2 linked regions of the Symmachiella macrocystis genome follow. The protein of the gene in region 2 binds, or shares a complex with, the protein of the main gene of each other region. Links are inferred from orthologs where the notes say so. Each region holds a gene or a part of one and is shown on either strand. Other genes may lie near its edges. The genes, in order: CA54_RS21870 and CA54_RS18320.

Region 1 (17,036 bases), 930 kb from region 2 along the record:
GCTTGTCCATGGTCCATCTCCCTTGTCAGGTCAAGGAGTCGCTGGCGGGTCAATCATTTTTGCGCGCTGAGCCCACAAGCAGATCGCACACGTTCCAGCACCTCTTGTCCCTTGGCCCGCGCCACGGTTGCGCCGTCGCGCAGAATATCGCGGACCGTGTCGGGGTCTTTCTCCAATTCCTCGCGGCGCTCACGCGCGTCGGCAAAGTAGGCCAAGGCTGCTTCGTACACTGCTTTTTTTGCATCACCGTAACCCATTCCCCCGGCGCGATACCGCCCGGCCAGTTCGGTTTGTTGGGCTTCCTCGGCAAAGAGCTGGTACAAAGCGAACACCGGACACGTTTCAGGATCTTTAGGTTCTTCAACCGTCTTCGAATCGGTTTTGATCGACATGACTTTTTTGCGCATTTTCTTGGGCGCTTCGAAGACCTCGATCGTGTTGCCGTAACTCTTCGACATCTTTTCGCCATCCGTGCCGGGGACCTTGGCGGTGGCGTCGAGTGTGTGTCCGGTGGGCAGCGTCAATGCTTCAGTCTCGTAGGTCACATTGAATCGCTGCGCGATGTCGCGCGTGACTTCGATATGCTGAACTTGATCGGCTCCGACGGGGACCACATCGCTATCGTACAGCAAAATGTCGGCGGCCATCAGGACCGGATAGGTGAACAGGCCTGCGTCGGCTGACAGACCCTTCGCCTTTTTGTCTTTATAGGCGTGGCATTTTTCCAGCAGGCTCATTTGCGTGACCGTCATCAGCAACCACGTCAGTTCTGTGACTTCAGGCACGTCCGATTGCAGGAACAGCGTCGCCTGTTGGGGATCGAGGCCCAAGGCCAGCAGGTCCACCGCTGCATCGTGCGTATGCTCCTGTAACAACTCAGCATCGCGAATCGTGGTCAGCGCATGCAGGTCGGCGATGAAGTAGAACGCTTGATCGTTGTTTTGCAGGGCGATGTATTGGGAGATGGCGCCGAAATAGTTGCCCCAATGAAATCGGCCGGTCGGTTGAATTCCAGAAAGAACTCGCATGAATTACGTCTCGATATCGTGTGCGGTGGTGAATGCTTGAATCCGGCGACCAGCATTGCCGGTGGCGGGGAGAGAATGGTTAGGTGCCGGTCTATTTAACGTGCGGGAATCTGCAATGTGCCGACGATGTCGCCGAGAGATTGACAGTTTTGCTCGGTCAAAATTTCGGTCAATTCGGTGACCAATTGCTGCGCTAGTCCTGGATTGTAGAAATTTGCCGTGCCAATTTGAACCGCCGATGCTCCGGCGATCAGGAATTCCATGACGTCGTCGATCGATTGAATTCCACCGATGCCGATGATGGGAACATTGACGGCTTGTGCCACCTGCCAGATGATCCGCAGCGCCAGCGGCTTAATCGCCGGGCCGCTCAGGCCGCCGATGACATTTCCCAGAATCGGTTTGCGACGCCGCCAATCGATTGCCATGCCTTGAAAGGTGTTCACCAACGAAACCGCGTCGGCACCCGCCTCGGCGGCAGCCTGAGCGATTTCCACGACGCTCGTCACGTTGGGAGTCAATTTGGCGATGACCGGCAAGTCACACGCATTGCGAACCTGCGAGACGACCTCAGCTGCCAGTCGGGGATCGGTGCCAAAATCGACGCCGCCGCTGACGTTGGGGCAGGAGATGTTCAACTCCAAGCCGGCAACCTGCTTGTGCTGCCCAACCTTGGCAGCCATCTGCACGAATTCTTCGGTATTCCGCCCCGCAATGTTCACGATGATGGCGGTCTCTAAGCCGAGAAGATAATCCAACGTCTTGGCGAGAAAGGCGTCGATCCCATCATTATCCAGGCCGATGGAGTTGAGCAGCCCGGATGAGGCTTCGACCGTCCGTGGGGGGGGATTGCCGATTCGCGGCGCAGCTGTGAGCGTTTTGGGAATGATGCCGCCCAATTGTTTGAAATCGACAAAAGCGGCCATTTCGCGGGCATATCCAAAGGTGCCGGAAGCCACGAGAATCGGATTTGCCAATTTAAGGCGGTTGAGTTGGACGCTGAGTTGAGGCACGAGAGTTTCGATGATTTTGGTACAGGCTTATTTGAGGGCAGGGGCGAAGTGAGATGGCACCCCACGTTGCCGGATGTCTGCTCATCGTAGCTACCAACGAATGGGTCGGCAATGATGGCTGTGGCACGAGGATTTCGGTCTGCGCACAAAAAACCGGCACTTCGCGCAGGTGGCGCGAAATGCCGGTTGGATCCATGGTTGTCCGCGGACAATCAGGCAATCCCAGAACGGTTCTGCCCGGTTGTGTGGCCCCGTGAATTCAATGGGGGCCCCGTGTTGTGCCCACACAGCAAGTGTGCAGGGCGTTTTGCTACTGCGTGTCTTAGAGCACACCACCGTGCGTACGGTAGGGTGTCGTGTGGTCGGGCATGTCCAGAAACCAAAAACGTTCCCAGGTGTTCGGAATGTGACGCAAGTTTTCCGACGTATAGATCAACTCGCGGGCCCGACGGTCGGGGCTTGACGAATAAATCGGGGTGACGCAACCCACACTGACCACAAAGAGTACGGCCACAGCCGCACCAAGAATTGCCTTCCGCATGTCAAACCTCCTGAATGACACAAAACCTCCGTGCTTGCTACAGATGGAGCATCACGGCTGAAATCCATTTCGCTAACACGGGAGATAATTCCCGCACTAGTCGACTCGTTACGATCATTTGCCGGAACGGCCCAGTGGGTGTTCCAATGAAAGTGTCTTCGTGTTTTGGGTCAAATTAGGGACGCGGTTGGCGGGCGTAATTGAGATGAAACCAGTTTTGTGAATCACTGGGGGGATTTTCGTCTCACCGCCAAAGTGTAATTGTGAATTGAATGTTTGTAAGTAGGCTTGCTAGCCCGGGTTGTGCGAATCGTGCGAACTGACCGAGGCGACCGAATTGGGATAGGCCGTTTGGCCCGGCAGGGAATTTGTGTTGCCCGACTCGGTATTCGACGCATTCGTACTGGGAGGTGTTTCTCCGCCCGCCGCTTGTGTCCCATGTTGTTGCGCCAAAGCCGATTGCGCGGCTTCGACTTCCAACTGCAGGACCTTCTCTTCCATTTCCTTGCCCGGTTTGAACGTGACAACGAACTTCTCTGGCACAAAGACTTTATCGCCGGTCCGCGGATTGCGTGCTTTACGCGCAGCCCGTTTCTTGACCTCGAAAACACCAAAGTTTCGCAACTCAATCCGCCCGTCGCGGACTAGGGTTTCTACGATGGCATCGAAGGTCTTCTGGACGATCTCTTTCGTCTTCAGTTGTGTCAGCCCAATTTCCTCGGAAATGGCTTTGACGATTTCTTTTTTGGTCACGACTGAAGTCTCCCGAAAGAGTGCCCGCCGGACGGTCCCGGCCTCACATTGAGCCAAAGGAATATGTCTCAACTGTAATGCCAAAACGGACTTAGTGTCAAGTGGATTCTCTGTGGACCGTACGCTTCGGCCCGTATCTGCTGCTAATTTTACCCAAAAGTTGTATTTGTATTTGACGTGAAACAACGTTGTGACTGAAAACACTGCACCGAAAGTTGTTGTGCCGTTTGGTTCTGCTGGCGACGACGTTCGTGAATAGCGTGTTGTGATTAACTCGTTATTCAGTAGTTGGTTACGGTGATTCTTCTGGTCCGCGTTGCCTGTCATTCGCTTCGTATTTCACGGTTCGTCAACCAAACTCCCAGGATCGCTGAGAGAGGATTGACGCACCCTTGTCTTGATCATCGGTCAGGGGGTGGACGCATAATCAACAAAACCGATAAAATTGGCAGAAGTTCGCCATTTTTCCTGCCGGCTGAGCCCGACATTGGCTCGATCGTCGTTGCAGTAGCGTGACACAACCTCTTGATTTAAAAAGATATCGGCTGTGCGCGACCGGTGGATTCAGATCTGAATCTTCGCCGCTTCCGCTTCGATCTGCTCTAGGCTGAAGAAATTCCCTTGCCCAGCGCCGGGACATTCTCGCTTCAAATCTTCCCACTCCGCTTCGCTTTCGAGATTCGATTCCCAGAAGGGCCAGGTGCGACATTGGATGGGACGGACCGGATAGATTGTGCAGCCCCGTTTTTCCGGATCGAAAAACGTGCAGTCTCCGTTGGCAAAATCTTTGAGCGTGCGGCGACCTGCGAAGAGCTTTGTGTGTTCGATCTTAACCCCACCGACCGGCTCGTCGAGGAATTCGGCGATTTGGTGCAACTCCTCGTCGGAAACCCAAACCACCCCCGGGGCTCCTGTGCAGCAATTGCCGCAGCCTGTGCACTCGAATCGTAAACCATCGCTGTACCAGGGTTTCTTCGACATCACCGACCGGCCATAATGCTATTTGAAAGAATACGGGATAGACTGCTGAAATGAGCGCAGGCGGAGTGACCGCCCGTGTCAGGGTAACCGCCAGCTGTCGTTGCCGAAAGTGAAAAGAGAACGCGTGGAAGCTGAAACGACCGAAAATGTTGCTGGAATCGTTCTCTGTGGGGGCGAAAGCCGCCGAATGGGGCAATCCAAGGCGTGGTTGCCCTTTGGGCCGGAGGTGTTGTTACAACGTGTCGTGCGCGTGCTGTCGACGGTTGTCTCGCCGGTTGTCGTTGTTGCGGCTCAGGGGCAGGAGCTTCCTGAATTGCCTGCGGAGGTGATCATTGCCCGCGATGAACAGCCGGCGCTCGGTCCGTTGGGGGGATTGGCTGCCGGTTTGCGTGCGTTGCCCGCATCGATCGAGGCGGCCTATGCTGCCGCCTGTGATGCTCCGTTGCTCAAACCGGAATTCGTCGTCGAAATCATTGGGCGTTTGAAATACCATGACATCGCGATTCCCCGCGACGGAAAATATCATCACCCCTTAGCGGCCGTTTATCGCCGCAGCGTCGAGGTGAAAGTCCGTGCCTTGATTGCTGAACACCGGTTGCGGCCCTTTTTTTTGTTGGAATCGTCGGACGTTTGTGAGATAGACGTCGAGGACCTGCGCTGCACGGACCCCGCGTTGGACTCGCTGAGGAATACGAATACCCCTGAAGACTATCAAGCTGCCCTTGCAGCAGCGGGCTTTGCCATGGAACAACAATGACCGGCGGTTCTTCCTCCCATCTCGATGTCCGCATGCGCGGTTTTTCCGCGCGGGCACTCGTTGCGCAGGTCCGGGAGTGGATCGATCAACAGTGCATTCCGCTCTCCGGCGAAGAGGTGGAGATAGCTGAAGCGCATGGTCGGGTGTTGGCGGCCGATGTTGTCTCGACCATCGACGTCCCCGAATTTTACCGTGCGGCGATGGACGGTTATGCATTGCGGGGCGCGGAGACGACCGGGGCGGGGGATTATAACCGGCTTGCCTTTGACATCGTGGGAGAATCGTTGCCGGGACATGCGTTCGCGGGCGGTGTGCAAGCCGGACAAGCGGTGCGGATCATGACCGGAGCCCCCATTCCCGACGGCGCCGATGCTGTGTTGCCAGCGGAGTATGCCAGCGAGAACGACAATCGTGTCGAGATCAGCACCGCCGTCGCTCCGCAGAAGCATGTCGCTCCCCGTGGTGAAGATGTCAAACAGGGCACAACAATTGCCGCCGCCGGCCGCCGCTTGCGTCCGCAGGATGTCGGTTTATTGGCGTCGGTGGGCTGCGCGACTGTGCCGATAATTCGACAACCGCGGGTAAGAATTCTGGCGACCGGAAACGAGATCGTACAACCGGGGAGTGAACGTAAGCCGCATCAGATCTTCGATGCTAATTCGCACCTACTCGGCGGACTGATTGCCCGAGATGGCGGCGAGCTGGAATCCTGTTCCGCGCTTGCCGATTCGCGAGAGGCGATTCGAGAAGCGCTGATCGCCCCGGGCGCCGATGTGGTGTTGGTGACCGGCGGGTCGAGTGTCGGTGCGGAGGATCATGCTCCGATGGTTTTAGCGGCCGAAGGCGAATTGGCGATTCACGGCATTGCCATGCGACCCTCCAGTCCGGCCGGCATGGGAACAATCGGCAAGCGGTTGGTGTTTTTATTACCTGGCAATCCGGTCTCGTGCCTCTGTGCGTATGACTTTTTCGCCGGCCGAGCAATCCGGTTGTTGGGCGGACGCAGTGCCGACTGGCCGTATGCTCGTCGAAGCGTACCGGTGGGACGTAAAATTGTTTCGGCTGTCGGCCGTATGGATTATGTCCGCGTGGCCATTGTCGATGGTCGCGTCGAACCATTGGCTGTCGGCGGCGCTTCGATCTTGTCCTCCACCACGCGGGCGGATGGCTTTGTCATTGTTCCCGAGTCGAGTGAAGGCGTCGCGCCGGGTGGTGAGGTGACGTATTATCAGTATGATTCGATCTCGTAAGCTTCCCTTTGGCGGATTACATGTCTTTGCACAATCTTGATGAGGCCGCACGGCAGCAGCAGTTTTTGGATGTGATTGATCGGGACGAAGCCCGTGCGCGATTTCATGCCCATTTGACGCTGCAACCGTTGGGTACGGAAACCGTGACACTCAGCGGATCGCTCAATCGTGTCTTGTCGGATGAGATCCGGGCAACGGTTGATGTGCCGGGATTTGATCGGGCGAACGTCGATGGTTTCGCGGTCCAGGCGGCTGATACATTCGGTGCCAGCGAAGATGCACCGCGGTCCGTTTCACTCAACGACGAAGTCATCACGCCCGGCGTGCAAGCGGGGATCGTGGTCCAGCCGGGGACGGCGACGCCTATTGCCACCGGCGCCGTTGTGCCGCGCGGTGCGGATGCGATTGTGATGATTGAACATACCGATGTCGTTGCTGATGCTGCGGATCGCAGGTTGGAAATCAACCGCGCTGTTGCGGCGGGCGGACATATTACGTTTGCCGGTACGGACATTGCCAAGGGAGAAACGGTTTTGCGGCGCGGGGCATTGCTCACCTCGCGGGAGATCGGTGTCTTGGCGGCAATTGGGCGGGACCGTGTCGAGGTGTTTCGCAAACCGCGCGTGGCAGTGATCTCGACCGGTAGCGAAATCATTCCTCCCGGCGCACCGAGTACGCCCGGCGCGGTTTACGATTCCAACGCTGCGATCGTGTCGGCCGCTGTGGAAGAATTGGGCGGCGAACCGGTTCCGCTGGGGGTGATTGCCGACGATGAAACGAAATTGCGGGCGGCTGTCCAACAGGGGCTTGATTGCGATATTGTCGTGCTCTCGGGTGGAACGTCGAAAGGGGCAGGGGATCTCTCGTACCGCGTGGTCAGCGAACTTTCAGACCCCGGCATTGTCGCGCACGGCGTGGCTTTGAAGCCGGGCAAGCCGATCTGTCTCGCTGTCACCGTCGGCAAACCGATTGTGATTTTGCCGGGATTTCCCACGTCGGCGATTTTCACGTTTCACGAATTCGTCGCCCCCGTGATTCGCGCGCTGGCGGCCCGCAAAGATGCCCAAGCGGCGACGGTGACCGCTACGTTGCCACTGCGGGTGAACTCTGAACGGGGCCGTACGGAATATCTGCTTGTCAGTTTAGTGCGCCGCGGCGACGATTTGGCGGCGTATCCAATGGGCAAAGGCTCGGGGTCGGTCACGACGTTCAGCGGGGCGGATGGGTTTCTCACGATTGATTCGCAAACGGAAATCCTGGATGCCGACACGCGCGTTGAAGTGAAACTTCTTTCCCGCGAATTGCGGCCGGCGGATTTCGTCGCCATTGGCAGCCATTGTGTCGGCTTGGATTTTTTGTTGTCGCGGATGGAAGAACGCGGGTTTGCGGTCAAGGTGCTCAACGTCGGCAGCCTGGGGGGACTGACGGCAGCGGCCCGCGGGGAATGTGATATAGCCGGCATTCATCTGATGGATGCCGCGACCGGTGCGTATAACCGTCCGTTTTTGAAACCGGGACTGACGTTGATCGAAGGCTACCGCCGCTTGCAGGGGATTGTTTATCGCCGGGGCGATGCGCGGTTTGAAAACAAAACGGCGGAACAAGCCGTTGCCGCTGCCTGTGCGGATGCTGCGTGTGCGATGGTCAATCGAAACACCGGTAGCGGGACGCGGATTTTGATCGACCAACTGCTGGCCAAGGTGCACCCGGATGCCGAGGCGCCGCCGGCCGGGTATGGCATTCAAGCGAAGTCCCACAACGCCGTCGCCGCCGCTGTCGCCCGTGAATCGGCCGACTGGGGCGTGGCGATCGAGACGGTGGCCAGTCTGTACGATCTGGCGTTCATTCCGCTGCAGGAGGAACATTACGATTTCGCCGTGCCAGAGGACCGTGCGCAGTCCGCCGCCGTTCGCGCGTTTCGTAATCTGCTCCAAGAAGCGGAAGTCCGCGACGAACTACGGGCCCTGGGATTTCAGCTGTGACAAATGTCGGACGCGTCGCACCTTTTTACGTAGGACAACAGACGGACAATACATCACACAACAGCATTGAAAAAGAAAACCTCACGCAAAGCCGCCAAGCCGCAGAGGTTTTGGCTGGGACGAACAGGTGTTCGTGATGGATGGTTCATGTTTGGGGAGACTTCAAACCAATTGTTTTCAACCGACCGTGTGGGCTTACGAGGGGCGGCTGTGAATTCATGGAGCTATGCAGATCTCTTTACGAACTTGGCGGCTTTGCGTGAGTTTTTTTTACCATTTGTGGAACGACTCAGAAGGCGTTTAGCTCTTTGGGTGAGACATGGGGTGTCCTCTGTTGGGCGAAAACCCTCACCCCAGCCCTCTCCCAGGGGGAGAGGGGGGTTTGTTGATGTTGTGCCGCGTGTATAGCACGGAGGATGAACGGTTATGTGGGAACAGATTGCGGCCCACGAACAATTGTGGTGGTGGTTGGGCGCGCTTTCCGTTGTGTCGTTTGTGGGGGCGTTGCTCATCATTCCGGTGTTAGTGACGCGGATGCGGGCGGATTATTTTGTTTCCGATCAACCGGCCGCTGGAAGTTGGCGGGCTCAGCACCCCGCGGTCCGTTGGATGCTGCTGATCCTGAAGAATTTGCTGGGAGTTGTACTGTTGGCGGCGGGGATCGCGATGATCTTTTTGCCGGGGCAGGGGCTGTTGACGATGTTCATCGGTTTGAGCCTGTTGAATTTTCCGGGCAAACGGCGGTTGGAGATCGCCTTACTGCGGAATCCGATTGTCTGGCGACCGATCTGCTGGATCCGTCGCAAAGCGGATCGTCCGATGTTGCAACTGCCTGACGGTGTGCGTCATTGATTGTTCTAATAGGGACTTGTTGCCTTCGGGGAATTAAAAAAGCCTCTCGCAAAGCCGCCAAGCTCGCCAAGGAGGTACCGGGATAAACTGATTTAGGAACGACGGCTGCGTGGTGGGGATAACTTTTTTAAAAGGAAATTGCTTGAGCAGGTAGGGCGTGAGCTATTTAAACCGCTGCTAGCTGCTTTGACATTGCATATCTCTTTGCGAGCTTTGCGGCTTTGCGTGAGGTTTTTCTTTTAGATTGGTTCACTCAAGCCATCGTAGGCACTTGGGGGGCTGATTTGATTGGGGGAATCTGTTGTCCTACATAGAAAGGTGCGTCGCGACGCACCCTACAATAAAAAAATCCCACGCAGGCCGAGGGGGCTAGCGTGGGATTTTGGTTTTTTATTTGTCCAATTGCTGGGCCGATTAGGCGGCGCGGCGATCGGATTCTTCTGGCGAGTAGGGCTGGTGTTGTGGTTGAGCCGGAGTACTCGCGGCGGGCGTATGGCCCGGGGGTTGATAGTCGTGTCGCGTTTCTTCCGCGATCTGCGGACGCGGTTGTGGGGTCGATGCCGCTGCAGGAATTTGCGTCGGAATCGGTGTCGAGGGTTCGCTGTCGGAAACTGTTTCCGGGGCGATGGCGACAGTCGGTGCGTAAGGGGCACTGGCGGCGACTTCGGGTGTGACTTCGGCGGCTGCCGGTGTCGCTGTGGGAATCGCTGCGGGCGTTGTTGTTTGACCCACCACGCCGGCAATTGCTGGCGGAGCGGAAACAATCGCAGCCCATTCGGGAGTCAGGTCGCTTAGCTCGGCGCAATGCGTCGTGATTTTCGACCAAACCTTATGAATCATACCGCTTTTGCACCACCGCTGGTACCAGCGGTGCACGGTACTGTCGTCACCAAACTGTTTGGGCAGTTTGTTCCATTTGCATCCGGTTTGTACGCGGTAGACGATGCCATTGATCATCCGCCGCCAATCGGCGCGTTTGCGTCCGGTGCGTTTGGGGGGCGAGTCTTCCAGCAACAGCGGGTGAATCTGTTGCCACAGTTCGTCTGACATTTGCCAGGCGTTGTCCAGTTCCGTCTGGAATTCCGTCATCCTTGTTTCTCCTGGTTTAGCACTCGAATCGTCCGTGATACTAGTGTGCATCTTTTCCATGTCCCGTTTTTGCCACCCTGTCCAAAACGTGGACGATGCTTCTTGCATCCTGAACGACACAGTCGAGGATTCAAGACCGGTCGGGATAAAACTAAAAATCGGGATTCGTTGCAACCCCGCTTTTAAGACGTTTGGAGGAAAAAGGAGAGGTTTTTTGGCAAAAATGCTGTTCTAAGATGGAATCGGCGGAATTTTGGCCAATCGGAACTGCCTGCTCCCCCCAAATCCGCGAAATGCGCGGTAGAGCAGCGAGGCCGATATGGATTGCGCGGGTGCCCAAGCGGAGGGGGGGGCACGGGCAACTGGGGGCTTTGAGTTGTTGTGGCAGAGTGTTAGCTCGTCCACTTATTGATGTACTTGATGGCTGAACCGAAGACATCGATGTTGAATATCTGCCCAAAGAAAAACACAAAGACGAGACAGACAGCCACGAGGAACAAAAGTTTGCCAGGGGAATCGAACATGGTTTCACCGGGGTTGGGATCGAGGTCGCAACATCCGTGCAGGAATTGTGATTTCTTGACCGTTTGACCGCACACGGGTTGTGAGCCTCATCTTGCGAATGAGGCAATCCACCTTGAATGCCGGTCTTCCAAAACTAGTTTGGCATCTCAAATGGGGCGTGGCGGGCAAATTTCGGGGGTTTGCTGGAAAAAATGGGGGCTTGGCGACTGGTTGCCGGTAATCTGTTGGACAATGTGGGACAGTCCGACCGGATGATGATGATTGTGTCGGATTTGAGCGATGGAAGGATCGAACGGTTTGCCGCAAGTCCGCACTCTCCGCGCCAGGAACAGCACATCAAATGACTCGGAGAATTCCAGCTATTGAAAGTGACGGATCGCCATTCAGATTTGCAATCCGTGGGACTACGATGTTTGTCACGCGCGCGATTTGAAGTCCGCCCAGAGACCGACAAAGTCGAAGGCCACGATGATTCCGAACAGCCGTTGATTCGTGTCGAGGACTAATACACGGTGGATGTCTTTGTCGAGCATCAATTGCGCGACTTCGGTGGCGGTTGCTGTGGGACCCACTGAAATGAGTTCCCGGGTCATGACTTCGCTGACGGGGACTTCAGCAAATTCTTCCAATGCGAAGGCGGAGACTCGCACGCTTTCCCAGCGTTGGCGTTCCGGGTCGAAATGCCGGGCCATGTCGGAATTGGCTTCTTGGGCAAATTCCGCATGTTCCTGTTCGAAATTGAGAATGTCTCCAGCGGTCACAACGCCGACGCAGCGACTTTTGCTGTCGATGACCGGCAATCCGGTGACGTGATTTTCGGTCAAGATGGTCATCGTTTCTTGCAAGCTATCCGTCGGGGCGACGGTGATGACATCGGTTTGCATAATATCTTGTGCCAATATGTTCTGGTTTGCAGGCTTGGTCATGGGGTGTTCCTTCCAGTGCGGTTCTCGGATCGCGGGGGGAATGTGATGCTCGCGGTCTTGCTGAAACGAAAATAGCCCGGTAGCCGTTACACAACGGCGGCCAGGCTTTCATAGCAGTCTTGTCTGGGGCCGCCTCACGTGAACGGCAAATCTGGAATCACTCTACCATACGCTCAGGCAGGGATACTAGACCGGCTTGGGGGATTTCAGCCGGAGGGCGTCGCCGTGCTGACCTTCAGGCGATGGTTGGTGATCTGCCTGAGGTTGCCGGACGCATTGAGCGGTTTCTTCAAAACCGTCAGAGTGGGTGCCACGAGCGGCGTGTCCGCCGACGGGCGGCGGGAGAGGTTCGCTAGTGCGTCCCGGTCCAGCCTATGGGGACGAACTGCATCCTTCCCCCAGCCACCCTAATGTTAGGGTTGCAATGCCATCGGCGGACGAACCGCCCGTGGCACCCACTGTTGACTACCGTAGTTGTCGATCTGTGCAGATTATCGAAAGTCTATACGCGCGCGGAGGATAGCCGGCGGGCGACCGTAGCAGGCTCCCGGTTTTTAGACCGGTGCAGAATTCGGCCGACCAGCAGCGGCCACCGTCAGAAACTGCATTCCGACAATGGCCTAGCGACGAGACGCCGCTAGGGACGGAACGGGCGACGATGGGTCGTTTGTCGTTCCGGGGTCCGCGATAACACCCAACCTAAAAACACTGTGATTAACGCCAAGTTACGATATGATTCCCAGGTCATCCCGTTGAATGTTGTTGCCACGAGATGGAATGTGCGATTTGACCAGTATTCGAGCGAAAGACTGCACAACGTGGCTGCGAGGAATAAGCTGGTTGCTAGTACGCAATGGACAACCCCGTGCCTGCGCCAGTCCGCCAATTGGTGAATACGTGAACGGAATACTCTCATCGGAGTTTCTCCTCAATGGGTGAGGCCGATGCCAAGTGGTGATACCAGCGACCAAAACGTATTGGCCGATCAGAACACCCACTGTTGACAGGGAGCGTTCATATCTGACACTGGCCTCGAAGTATGGCCCGTAAAGAACGTGAAGTGAAGTTAGAGAGTTGACAGACTTATCTAACTAAACCGTAGGCCACGTTTGGCGGCGCGGCAAATGAGAAGATGTTGCCGGATTGCGTTTTTTTCAAAAAAAACTGTGCCGTCTATTTGTCCTTTTGTGTCGCGAGAAATTCCACGAGGTCGCGGAGATCGAATGGCGTGAGCTGCTTGGTCAGATCCTCGGGCATGGCTGACTTGCCTTTCACGCGCTCTTCGATTTGAGCAATTGGCACCGTGATGGTTTTGCCATCGGAGGTCATCAGTTTTAGCCGGGTGGCGTCTTCTTCCTTCACGATCCCTGCGAGCGTCTTGCCCGACTCTAGGACCAGAATCGAAGTTTCATAGCCTTTGGCAATCGCCGTATTGGGATTCACAAGGGCTTCGAGAATGTATTGCCGCTTTTGCTGCTGACCGATCGCTGACAAATCGGGACCGACGTCGCCCCCTTTTCCACCGATTTTGTGGCAACGCATGCAGGAGACCGCTGTGCGTTCGAAGAAGATTTTTTTACCTCGCCCCGCATCACCACCGGTGAGTGCGTCGCGATGCAACGCAACCGGATCCTCGTTGCCGAGTGCTGCGTTGTGTTGTTGCACTGCGGCCACTACGTCCGCGCGCTGACGTTGGCCGGCTGCTTGTCGGACGTCTAAGCGGATGTTCTCGGCGATACTGTCGGCCGCTACCTCGGCGAGTAAGTTCAGCAACAGATCATCGGCGGCGGCGGATTTGATGTGGCCGAGCGTTTCCAAGGCGGTCTGTTGTTCCCGTAGTGAGCCGTTTGTGACGGTCTCGGCGAGTAGCGGGACGGCTCGGTCGGGGGCGGTTTTGGCCAATAGTTCGCGGCCGGTGTTACGCACGTTTGCGTCTTTGTCCTCAATGGCCAAGGCGACGGCGCCGGGGAGTTCCTGGGCATCGATGGCTGCCAACGCCCGTAGACATTCGGCACGCAACTTTGCCAGCTGTGCGGAATCGCTGACGAGTGCCAGGAGTTGCGGCCCCCATGTCGGGCCGCCAAATTTGCTCAGCACGTTCACCGCTGCGACTTTGACGTTTGGGGAGGCATTGCTTTGCAGTAGCGCGCTGAGGTCCGTGTCGATCGTGGCTGCTAGGTCTTGGATAGCCCGTGCAGGCAATGGCCGCCATAAGCCAGTGACGCGATCTTTGCCGTTGGGAGATTGCCAATCGGCCAGTGCCAAGAGGGCTTCGGTGCGGATCACATCGGGCAGCGATTCGTTCAAAGCGATGCCGGAAAGCGCTTTGGCGTTCGACAGCTCGCCTAATCGGAAATTCGCATTGATAATCCGCTTTTGCAGTGCCTCGTCGGTCAGGAATTCGGGGCGCTGCGATCCCGCTACAGCGGCCAATTCCGGGAAGGCGGGATTGATGGGCACGTCGTTGATGGCGCGAGCTGCTTCGACGACCAGTAGAGGGTCGGCATCATTTAGAAAAGTGGCAATCGCCGGGCTTTCCAACCGCCGCAGCGCTAAGAGAATTCCCATCCGTGCCGCTGCGGAATTGTCATCGGCATGTTTCAATAAATCCGCTTCCTCAAGGGCTGCCAAGCCGACCACACCGGCGTGCCGCAGATAGCGATCTTGGTTGTTGTTGGCGCGCAACATTTCTAGCAGCGGTTGGATCGTCTTGTTTTCACCAGACATTTTTCCCAGTGCCAGCGCTGCGAAGAAACGAGGGCGCGGGGCGGGATCGCTCAGTAAGGTGATCAATGCGCTGCGGGCGGAGGTGTTGTCTTTGGTGTCACCAATCGTCTTTGCCGCCTGGGCGCGGACTTCCGCATCGTCGTCGCTCAGCAGCGCGACCAAGGTCGCGAACGCCGGCTTGAGGTGTTTGACGCGGAGGATCTGGCCGAGTCCCCAAATCGCGTGCAGCCGCGCGAGGCGTTTGGCGGGGTTTTGTGCGACAGTGGTGAAAACGGAAACTGCTTCTGCGGCGGGACGCGCTGCCAACTCGAATTGTGCGGCTTGGCGAATTCGCTGATTGGGATGGCCGAGCAGCGTTTGTAACTCTTCATTGGATCGCGACGACATGCCGGCGCGGGTGAGGGCGAGGACCTCCGCCACGATCGGCTCGGCGCGGGTTTTGGGGTCGAAGACTTTATAGATGCGGCCTTTGCCGGTTTTTTCCCAGCCATTGACCCAGTTGAGCAGATACAGATTTCCGTCGTCGCCGAATTCGACATCGGACGTTAATAGTTGCCAGAGGAACTTGTGTTCGTCGGCGATTTTGTAGGACGCTCCGTCCGGTTCGACTGCGAATGAACGCACTCCGCTGATGGCTGTTGAACCACGAAAGTCGGAGAGGAAGAAGTGGCCGTTATATCGCTGCGGCAGACCTGTGCCGGGATAATAGGTCAGTCCGGATGGTCCATCGGCCAGATTCACCAGTGGTGGCAGATGGTAGGCGGCTTGTCCGTCGAATTTTGGGTGCCACAGTTTTTCCGCGTTCCAGGGTCCGCGCGACGTGGGGGAGGTGATGAATTGAAATCCAATCCGCCAACCGCTGTCGCCCCCTTCGACGATATAGACCAGCCGCGCTTTATCGCCGGAGTCGGAATTGTTATCGACCGTGAACAGGTTTCCAAAATCATCGAATGCCAATTCTTGCGGATTGCGCAGGCCGCTGGCGAAGACCTCTAAGTTTGAACCGTCCGGCTCACAACGGAGGACTGTGCCGGTGTCGGGATAAAACAGATGCCGCCCCTCGGTCTGAATGTTGATGCCGCGGTCGCCGATACTGAAGTACAATCGACCATCGGGACCGAAGCGTAATCCGTGCAGGTCGTGCCCTAAAAATCCAACGTGAATGCCGTATCCGGTGTGCAGTGATTCCCGGACATCCGCGCGGCCATCGCCGTCGGTGTCCTCCAATTGCCACAGGTCGGGCAGACAGGCGTACCAAAGTTTGCCGTCGCGGGCGAGGACACCGGCGCCGATGCCTACGGCGCGGTCGTTGAATCCGTCGGCAAAGACCGTGGCTTTGTCGGCACGTCCGTCGCCATCGCTATCGACGATCATCCGCACGCGGTCATGTTCTAGGCCGTAGCTGTCGAAGACCTCGGGGGAGAAATGTTTTTTATACATCGCCACGCGATCCGCGACGGTGCGGCAGGCGAGGTCGTCGTCGAGCCAATACATGTGTCCACGCGTGTCGGTCACGCCGGCGTGATGCCGGAAGGTTTCGGCGACGAAAAATCGTCCCTGTTCGTCGATGCAAAACGCGACCGGATTGGCCAACAGTGGTTCAGCGGCGAATAGTTCGACGCGGAATCCTGCGGGGATCTCCATGCCCTCAATCGCCGCGGCCCCTGCGTTGGACGCTTTGGCTACGGGCGGATCATAAATCTCACCGGTGCTTGGCTCGGCTGCGGTGAGGAAGTAAGAGTTTGCCGTAACAAGCAGAACAGCGAGTATCAGACGGGAAAAGTGATGCATGATGGATACGCAAGAATAATTCGTGTTGTTGATAGGGATTCAGATCGGTGAATAGACGAAAATAGCATTCGCCCCTGGATTTTTGAGGGGCCTGGCATCTAGCGCACCGGGAGGCATTACGTGATCAGTTCGTTGGTCACGTTGCCGGACGGGACGAGGCGATGCGGGCGGCCGAGCAGGTCGTAAATCATGCGATTGTGTTGCACGCCCAGCAGTCGATAGATCGTGGCAATGATGTCGCCGGGAATGAGCGGCGCGCGGGAGGGAAACGCACCGGTCGCGTCGCTGGCGCCATGCACATAACCGCGGCGGAATCCGCCACCGGCCATGAGTACGGAATAGCAATAGTTCCAATGGTCGCGGCCGGCATTTGCGTTGACCTTGGGAGAACGACCGAAATCGCCCAAGACGGCTACGATGGTTCGGTCTAACATGCCGCGTTGTTTGAGGTCGTCCAACAGGCTGGCATAGGCGGCGTCGAATTGGGGCAGCAGCGTGTTTTTTAGTTTGCCGAAGTTGTTGCCGTGCGTGTCCCAGGTGGCATTGGCATCGGGCGCCCAGGAGAGGGTGACCATCCGCGTTCCAGCTTCGAGCAGACGTCGCGCGAGCAAGACGCTTTGTCCGTAGATGTTGCGTCCGTAGGAGTCGCGGACCGCGGCGGGTTCGTCGGCGATTTGAAAGGCGGCTTGTGTTGCCTTCGAGGACAGCAGGTCAAACGCCTTTTGTTGGAAGTCGTTCATGCCGATCACACCGCGGTCGTTGACGGTTTTCCCGACCGTGTCGTCCAAGCGTCGGAACAGATCGCGGCGGGAATCGAGACG
Region 2 (7,203 bases):
AGTGGGGAGCAAAAGTTCGCTCCCCGAATATTAGCTCCCCGACTAGGACTTGAACCTAGAACCTAGCGGTTAACAGCCGCTCGCTCTACCGATTGAGCTATCGGGGAGTATCTGGCAACGTGGTGTGTTGCCGAGACTTGATTTAGATCATACTGGTAGTGAATCTTATCGCGGGAATCAAGTGTGGTGCGAGTGATTTTGTGGGATTTCACTCGAATCTGCCCGTTCGATGTCCGAGTGGGGGATTTTAGACGCTTGGTGGCTCAAACGAATCAGCCTGCTTTGCTGTGTCCCGCCGTGTTGGACGATTGTGTTGCAGCTTAGGCTGGGTCTCCCGCCGCTGCTTCGCGCGCTTTTTCTAGGATGACACAATTGCCTTGCTCGTTGTATTCAATCTTACTCATAAACGCCTGCATCAGCATGATACCACGGCCGCTGGGGCGTTCTAGGTTTTCGTCTGCTGTTGGATCAGGGACGTCGTTCACCTGAAAACCCGGCCCTTCGTCTTCGATTTCCACGCGGAGCATCGTCGAGTCGACCCATCCTTCGACGCGGACCTGTTTTGAGAGATCCGAGCGATTGCCATGTTTGATGGCGTTGACCAATGCCTCTTCCAACGCCAATCGGACGCCAAAGATGTCACGTTCAGAGAATCCGCGCTCCTGCAACTTCTGGATGATGGTTTCTTGAACCTTCAATCCAGCGGCAGTCTCGCTGGGAATATTGAACAAAAATTCTTCGGCGCGCGACATGTCGTTTGTGGAGGACATGGTCTAGGAGATGCTCAGGTGAAATTGCCGACATCGGCACAGTCGCGACAGTGTAACAGGATGCTTAAGATGGGGTCAAACGCAGTTTTTCCCAGGAAGCAGCCCCCGGTGAGAATGGGAAACAGGCATGCTAGCTGCCGTTATAATCCCGCTAACGCGTCATCCTGCGTATCGCGAATATCAAACAGTTTGTTGAGACGCGTAATCTCGAAGACTTCCAGGATTTCCGGTCGAATGCAGCAAAGTCGCAAATGGCCGCGAGCTGCTTTGACCTTCTTGTCCAAGGTAATCAACTTCCCCAAGGCAGCACTGGAGAGGTATTCGACGTTGGTGAAGTCGAGCACGATGCGTGATCGCCCGTCATCGTCGACGAGATTGAACAATTGATCGCCGATCACCTGGATATTGGCCTCGTCGAGAATCTTCTTGTCAGTGAAGCTCGCGACGGTGACCTCACCGATTTCTTCGACGACGATTCTACGTTGTCCAGTTGCCATCTGCATCATTCCTCATGAATTCATTAAAAACGCCCGGAGAACGCCATTTTGGCTGCAACGGAAAGTATCACACAACTTCGCCCCCGATACCTCCGAGGCAACACAAATCTTCAGTCCCAACTACAAAACATAAGCGCCCCGATTCACGAAAACCGAGCCCGTGGGGCGTCTTGCAAAAGGAACCGGTCGTTCAGTTCTACTCGATCATCCCGGTTCTCGATTCACCTGTCAAGCGTTTTTCGCATTCCACCTCAATTCCCTCGTCGAAATCTGCGCGTCGTAACGACTGGAGAATTCTCGCTTTTCCTCATGCCCCACTAAAATGCACCGCTACCAGGGCCAGCTGCTTTTTACTCGTTCACACCAGGCCAAATCGCTGCGTCTTCGCCATCCAGGCGGAGGGTGAGGCACTTGGCGCTGCCTCCGGCCTTGATGAACTCCCCCAATTCTGTGTGATGAGGCTCATAACCCCGGTCCTGTAAATCGCGTTCGAGTTCCGGGCAACCGGTATTCAAAACCACCTTTCGACCGATGACCACGGCATTGCACGCAAATCGTGCCGCTTCGGACTCGCTGACCGGAATCAAGTTTTCGACATGCGCCGAAATTGCCGCCTGGGCGTAATCATCAAATGCCGGTGGATAATAGATGGCCTCGTTGGCGCTGAGCGGACAAAAACAGGTATCGAGGTGATAATAGTGCTCGTCCAGCAATTGTAGCGGAATCACACGGCACCCAATCTGGCCCGCTAACCATTGCATCGCCCCTGCATCGCTCCGAATGAGATATCCGGCAAATAACGTTTGGCCACAAAACAGTGCGTCGCCGGCTCCTTCAAAAGACCACGCTCCGGTCATCGGAACCGTCTCGAAGCCGACGGATTGAAACCAAGCCTCGTCCAACGGTGTTTCCCCTTGCCGCGCCTCATGGCGAAATTGCGAGAGGTAAACGGTATTGTTCCAGACCAATCCCGCATTGGCCGTGAAGACCAAATCGGGCAAGCCCTGCGCGGGGGGCATTAGTCGGATTTCGGCGCCCACTTCTTCCAACAGGTCGCGCAACGCATGCCATTGTTGCTGTGCTAGCTTGGAATCACTGGCACGACTGCGGCTCATCCAAGGATTGATCTCGTACTCGATCCCGTAGAAGTCCGGCGGGCACATCAAAATGGTTGGGGCTGAGAATTGGCTCACGAAGAATCCGTTCCTGAGAAAATGAGGAATGCCAGTAGAGTACATCCTAAGTCGTCCAGCGGAATTGAATCATGTCTACCGGGTGTTGTGCAAGAGGGAGTGCACAGATGGCAGATCGCCGCACTCCTAGCTAGCGGCCCGCGTGCTCAGCCCTGTCGACATCAAGCCGTGAGCACACGCCGAGCGATGGACGCCAGTTGTGCTGCGTGTCATAATCACAATCATGCGACAGGATGCAGCCCGGTCGACAAATCAGAAGAAACTCTTTGCGTTAGGAATACAAAAATATGCGTAGCGATTGGATCAAGCACTTCTTTCTTGTTGCGGCTATCCCGTTGTTGACAGCTTCAGTTTTCGCTGAAGACCCAGACTTCACAGCGCCGGCCGAATATGTCGGTCCCCCGAAACCGCTACATGCTGCTACCAACCGGGCATTTCAAGGCATTCCCAGCATGGCTGTCACCCCCGGTGGTCGCTTATGGGCAACGTGGTATGCAAGTAAGACGCCGGGTGAAGATGCGAATAACTACGTTGTGCTGAGCACGAGTGGCGATCAGGGTGCGACCTGGCAGGAAGTCTTGGTAGTTGATCCCGATGAAGAAGGTCCCCTGCGCACATTTGATCCCGAATTGTGGATGGCTCCCGACGGCAAACTGCGGCTTGTCTGGGCACAGTCGATCGGTCACGACGGCACGGTCGCTGGGGTGTGGTTTCTGGAAACCGATGAACCGGAATCCGCCCAACCCACGTGGGAAAAGCCCGTCCGCGTGACCGATGGCGTCATGATGTGCAAACCAACCGTGTTGACATCGGGCGATTGGGCCTTACCCGCTTCGACATGGCGAAAAACCGACAACAGCGCAAAGATGGTGGTCTCCGATGACCAAGGAAAAACGTGGTCCATTCGCGGTGGGTGTAACGTCCCGCCCAAAGTTCGTGCATTTGACGAACATATGTTTGTCGAGCGGACTGATGGATCGCTTTGGTTGCTGGTCCGGACCCGATACGGTATCGGTGAAAGCGTCTCAACCGATGGCGGCGCAACTTGGCCCGAATTAACCCCCTCAGCCATCGCCCATCCCAGTGCACGGTTTTTTATCTCGCGGCTGAATTCCGGGAACTTGTTGTTGGTCAAACATGGACCGATCGACCAACCCACTGGCCGCTCCCACTTGACGGCCTTTCTCTCGACCGACGACGGTAAGAGTTGGAGCAATGGCTTTCTCCTCGACGAGCGGGCGGGTGTCTCCTACCCGGATGGCCAACAAACTCCCGATGGCCTGATCCGCATCATTTACGACTACAGCCGCACCGGCGACCGGAATATTCTGATGGCCACCTTCCGCGAAGAAGACGTTGCCGCGGGGAAACCCGTTTCTAAAGACGTAAAATTACGGCAAGTGGTTAGCAAAGCTTCCGGCGGCATGAAAAAAGCGAAGCCGTAACGAAAATGCAGGCTCTCCTGCAGGGTAGGGGAGCCCGACCCATTTTTTGCCACGAAAACCCCACATATTGCCCCAGCGTGTTATAATCGGCGGAGGTTCAATACCAGGGTATTTTCACTCACGCTTTCTCGGAGCACTTTCCCTCATACGTAAATTCAAGGGACTTGAGGCTTATGAATAGTCGTTACATTGCAGTCGCACTCGTCACCATTTCTAGTCTGGCCCTCACGGCAGCCGCCCAAGCTGATGGGAAACTGACCTCCGTCGGCCGCGGCAAGGACAAAATCCCGCTGCTGGTTGTGAAAGGCACGCCGTATGAAATGGGGCGACAGCAAGGCGAATTGATCAAGCCGCAAGCCACAGAATTCATCTCTCACATCCTCAAGAGCATTCAAGCTGCCGACTCAGAGCGCTTTACTGACCGCGCACTGGACGAAGCCTGGGCCGCCAGTGCCAAACACACCGACCCACGGTTTCAAGAAGAACTCAAAGGGCTGGCCGCAGGAAGCGGACTCTCGTTGAAACTCCTGCAACGGGCGCACGCGATTCCGATGATCGCCGATTACTCCTGCAGCAGCATTTCCGCCTGGGGCAAAGCGACCAAGGACGGACACCTGTACCAGACACGCAACCTGGACTGGGAAATGGGGCTGCGTGCCCAAGAATTCCCGCTGATCGTCGTCTACATTCCCGACGAGGGGATTCCGCACGTCAACATCACGTTCGCCGGTTGCATCGGTTCCAACACGGGCATGAATGCCGCTGGAATCGTACTCTCAGAAATGGGCGACTCACCTTCCAGCGACTATCCCTTCGACTTCAATGGCGTCCATTTCACAACGCTGTTTCGCAATGTGCTGTACGACGCGAACGGACTGGATGAGGCGGTCGATATTTTCAAGAACGCCAAACGCACCAAGAAATACCACTACGTTGTCGGCGACGGAAAAAATGGTCGCGCAGTGAAAATGTTGGCCCACGCTCCGAATCTGGTCATTTGGGAAGACAACGATGCCACAGATGAATTGGCGCCGCAGGTTCTCAAGGACATCGTCTATCAAGACGAAGGCCGCGGCGCATTCCAGCCGTTGAAAAAAGCGTACGGAAAAATCGGCTCACAAGAGATGATTGATCTGGCCTGCAAGATTCCGATCAAAGGGGCCAACGTCCTCGACGTGGTCTACGATGCCACCGCCTTGGAGTTCTGGGTGGCCTACGCCGAAAAAGACGAAAACGCCTACGAACGGCCATTCGTGCACGTCAAACTCAAAGACTATTTGGATTGAGGCGTCTTTCAGATTTGAAATCTGCGAGCAAAGCGGATCGCGCGGCGGTCCGTTTTTTTAACGGCGGATCCGCATTTAAAACATGATGCGGTCGGCCGGGAAGACCGGGCCTTCGACGCAGGTGCGGCGGTAGTCCCATTCGCCGTCATCCATTCGCACGCGCGTTACGCAACTAAAACAGGCTCCGAAACCGCACGCCATGGGCGATTCGAGTGAAACGTATCCCGGCACACCGGCAGCGGCGAGGATTTCACTGACCGCATGCATCATCGGCTCTGGGCCGCAGCAATACACTACCGTTGGCGGATCCTCCCCGGCCAAGGCTTGACTCAAAAGTTCGGTCACCAAACCGTGATGTCCTTGCGACCCATCGTCGGTCGCCACCCGCACCTCGATGCCGGCCCGTTGGAAATCCTCAAGACCGGCTAGGTATTCAGCTGAACGCGCGCCGTAACACAGCGTAACGGCCGACGGCAATTGTTCTGGTTGCCGTAGCGGTTGGCCGTAGGTTTTTTGACCCAATGCTTCTTGCCCGACGGCCAAAAACGGTGTCTGGCCGATTCCGCCGGCAACCATCATCAACCGCCCCTCTGAGGGCAGCGGAAATCCATTGCCCAGCGGCCCCCAGACTTGCAGTTGTTCGCCCGCGGTCCATCCGCTCATCAGCGACGTCATTTTGCCGATGACCGCATACACCACATCGATCCCCGCCGGACGACCGGCAGCGTCGAGATACGTGTCATACACCGCAAACGGTCGCCCCAATAACGGGTCGCTGGTTTGCAGTGCGCGGATCATTAAAAATTGGCCCGGAAAAATCTGCGACGCCAATTCCGGAGCGGCAATGCGCACCAAATACGTGTCGCGGGCCAATTCCCGTTGCTCGACGACCGTCGCCGTTTCTTGGACGGCGGTCGGCACCATACCGGGTAGCAGATTGTCAGGCGCTTGTTCGATCATCGGCGTCGACTTTTCGTAGCCTTTTGTTGAGGACGTTTTTTCGCAGCTGGGGCGGCTTTCCCTTTCACGGGGGAGGAGCGCTTCCCTTTTGCCGGAGCTGCGCTTTTGCTCTTTGCTGGAGCAGTCCGTTTGCCCTTCGCTGGGGCGGCATGTTTGCGAGGCGGCCGACCGCTGCGGGTCTCACGTTTTGTTTCCAGCAAAGCTTCGAGTTGTTTGACCTCGTGCGGCGTCAGCGTTCGGTGTTCACCCAAATTGACTTTGCCGAGTTTGATCGGGCCAAACTGGATCCGCCGTAATTTCATCACCTTGTGCCCCAACCGCGCCAACAACCGGCGAATTTCCCGATTGCGGCCTTGGTTGAGCGTCAATTGTAACACCGCCGTCTTGCCCTTAACCCGCACGCGTCGTGCCCGGTCTACGCGAAAATATCCTTCGGAGAACCGCAGGCCTTCCCGCATTTGCCGCAAAATATCGGGCGTCGGGATTCCAGCGACTTGAACCTCATAAACACGAGAGACACGATACCGTGGATGCGCCAGGCGATTTGCGAATTCGCCGTCGTTGGTCACCAAGATCAGCCCTTCGCTGTTTTCGTCCAAACGGCCAACCGTAAACAGACGTTGCTTCGCTTTGGGGAACAAATCGATGACCCGCCGCCGTCCCGCCGGGTCGCTATGCGTGCACAAAAACCCAGTCGGTTTGTTCAGCACATAGTAGACCTTTTTCTCGACACTCACGGTTTCGCCGTCGAGTTGAATCTTCTGCTTGGCTGGGTCAACCCGCTGGCCCAATTCGACCACGGTTTTCCCGTCCACGGTCACCCGGCCGCTTTGAATAAACTCCTCACAATGCCGCCGCGACCCAAATCCAGCCGAGGCCAACACCTTCTGCAGTCGCACCTGTGAGTCGTCGCCTTGCGGCGTTTTCAACGTGGGAGTCGTCCGTTGGGTCCGAGTTTTACGCCGAGGAGAGGCCATTTCACCGCCTTAATACATGTCCGCCCCACAAAACCGAGAGGCCCGTGCACAGGTTTACACGCCCAGCGAAGCATT

What was found.
Region 1: the proteins of CA54_RS18320 (region 2) and CA54_RS21870 are in contact, whole or in part, in a crystal structure (PDB 5UE9), measured with the Lactococcus lactis proteins. The link is inferred for Symmachiella macrocystis from one-to-one orthologs. Residues at the interface, in WP_023189152.1 of Lactococcus lactis: Leu4, Gln5, Ala47, Ser48, Met49, Leu50, Leu51, Arg52, Arg53, Met95, Leu98, Arg223, Met224, Ala225, Cys226, Ile228, Gly229, Ala230, Cys231, Tyr232, Ala233, Val235, Glu236, His237, Asn243, His244, Ala245, Lys247, Glu250; in WP_025017116.1 of Lactococcus lactis: Gly25, Phe27, Phe29, Glu32, Tyr33, Lys35, Tyr36, Lys48, Phe56, Thr60, Pro61, Arg62, Val63, Ala64, Glu65, Thr66, Ala67, Ser68, Gly69, Met70, Ile74, Gln77, Pro223, Glu251, Phe274, Ala275, Pro277, Phe278.

What each region holds. Positions count from the first base shown.
Region 1 is NZ_SJPP01000002.1:976,327-993,362, reverse strand. The notes cover bases 83-2,870. They hold CA54_RS21870 (dihydroorotate dehydrogenase), read right to left. Parts: upstream 2,042-2,870; coding sequence 1,124-2,041; downstream 83-1,123. Other genes in these bases: CA54_RS21865 (hypothetical protein), read right to left, coding at 2,364-2,582; trpS (tryptophan--tRNA ligase), read right to left, coding at 83-1,028. Outside these bases: CA54_RS21880 (hypothetical protein), read right to left, coding at 1-10; more of trpS, read right to left, coding at 54-82; CA54_RS21860 (HU family DNA-binding protein), read right to left, coding at 2,874-3,335; CA54_RS21855 (YkgJ family cysteine cluster protein), read right to left, coding at 3,900-4,235; mobA (molybdenum cofactor guanylyltransferase), read left to right, coding at 4,441-5,073; CA54_RS21845 (molybdopterin molybdotransferase MoeA), read left to right, coding at 5,070-6,323; CA54_RS21840 (molybdopterin biosynthesis protein), read left to right, coding at 6,344-8,305; CA54_RS21835 (PGPGW domain-containing protein), read left to right, coding at 8,732-9,157; CA54_RS21830 (transposase), read right to left, coding at 9,572-10,246; CA54_RS21825 (hypothetical protein), read right to left, coding at 10,639-10,845; CA54_RS21820 (CBS domain-containing protein), read right to left, coding at 11,188-11,697; CA54_RS21815 (PVC-type heme-binding CxxCH protein), read right to left, coding at 12,871-16,215; CA54_RS21810 (DUF1501 domain-containing protein), read right to left, coding at 16,332-17,036.
Region 2 is NZ_SJPP01000002.1:53,925-61,127, forward strand. The notes cover bases 4,210-7,203. They hold CA54_RS18320 (dihydroorotate dehydrogenase electron transfer subunit), read right to left. Parts: upstream 6,152-7,203; coding sequence 5,267-6,151; downstream 4,210-5,266. Other genes in these bases: CA54_RS18315 (C45 family autoproteolytic acyltransferase/hydolase), read left to right, coding at 4,210-5,191; CA54_RS18325 (pseudouridine synthase), read right to left, coding at 6,148-7,128. Outside these bases: CA54_RS18295 (ATP-binding protein), read right to left, coding at 321-770; CA54_RS18300 (STAS domain-containing protein), read right to left, coding at 911-1,267; CA54_RS18305 (dimethylarginine dimethylaminohydrolase family protein), read right to left, coding at 1,618-2,460; CA54_RS18310 (sialidase family protein), read left to right, coding at 2,748-3,905; more of CA54_RS18315, read left to right, coding at 4,079-4,209.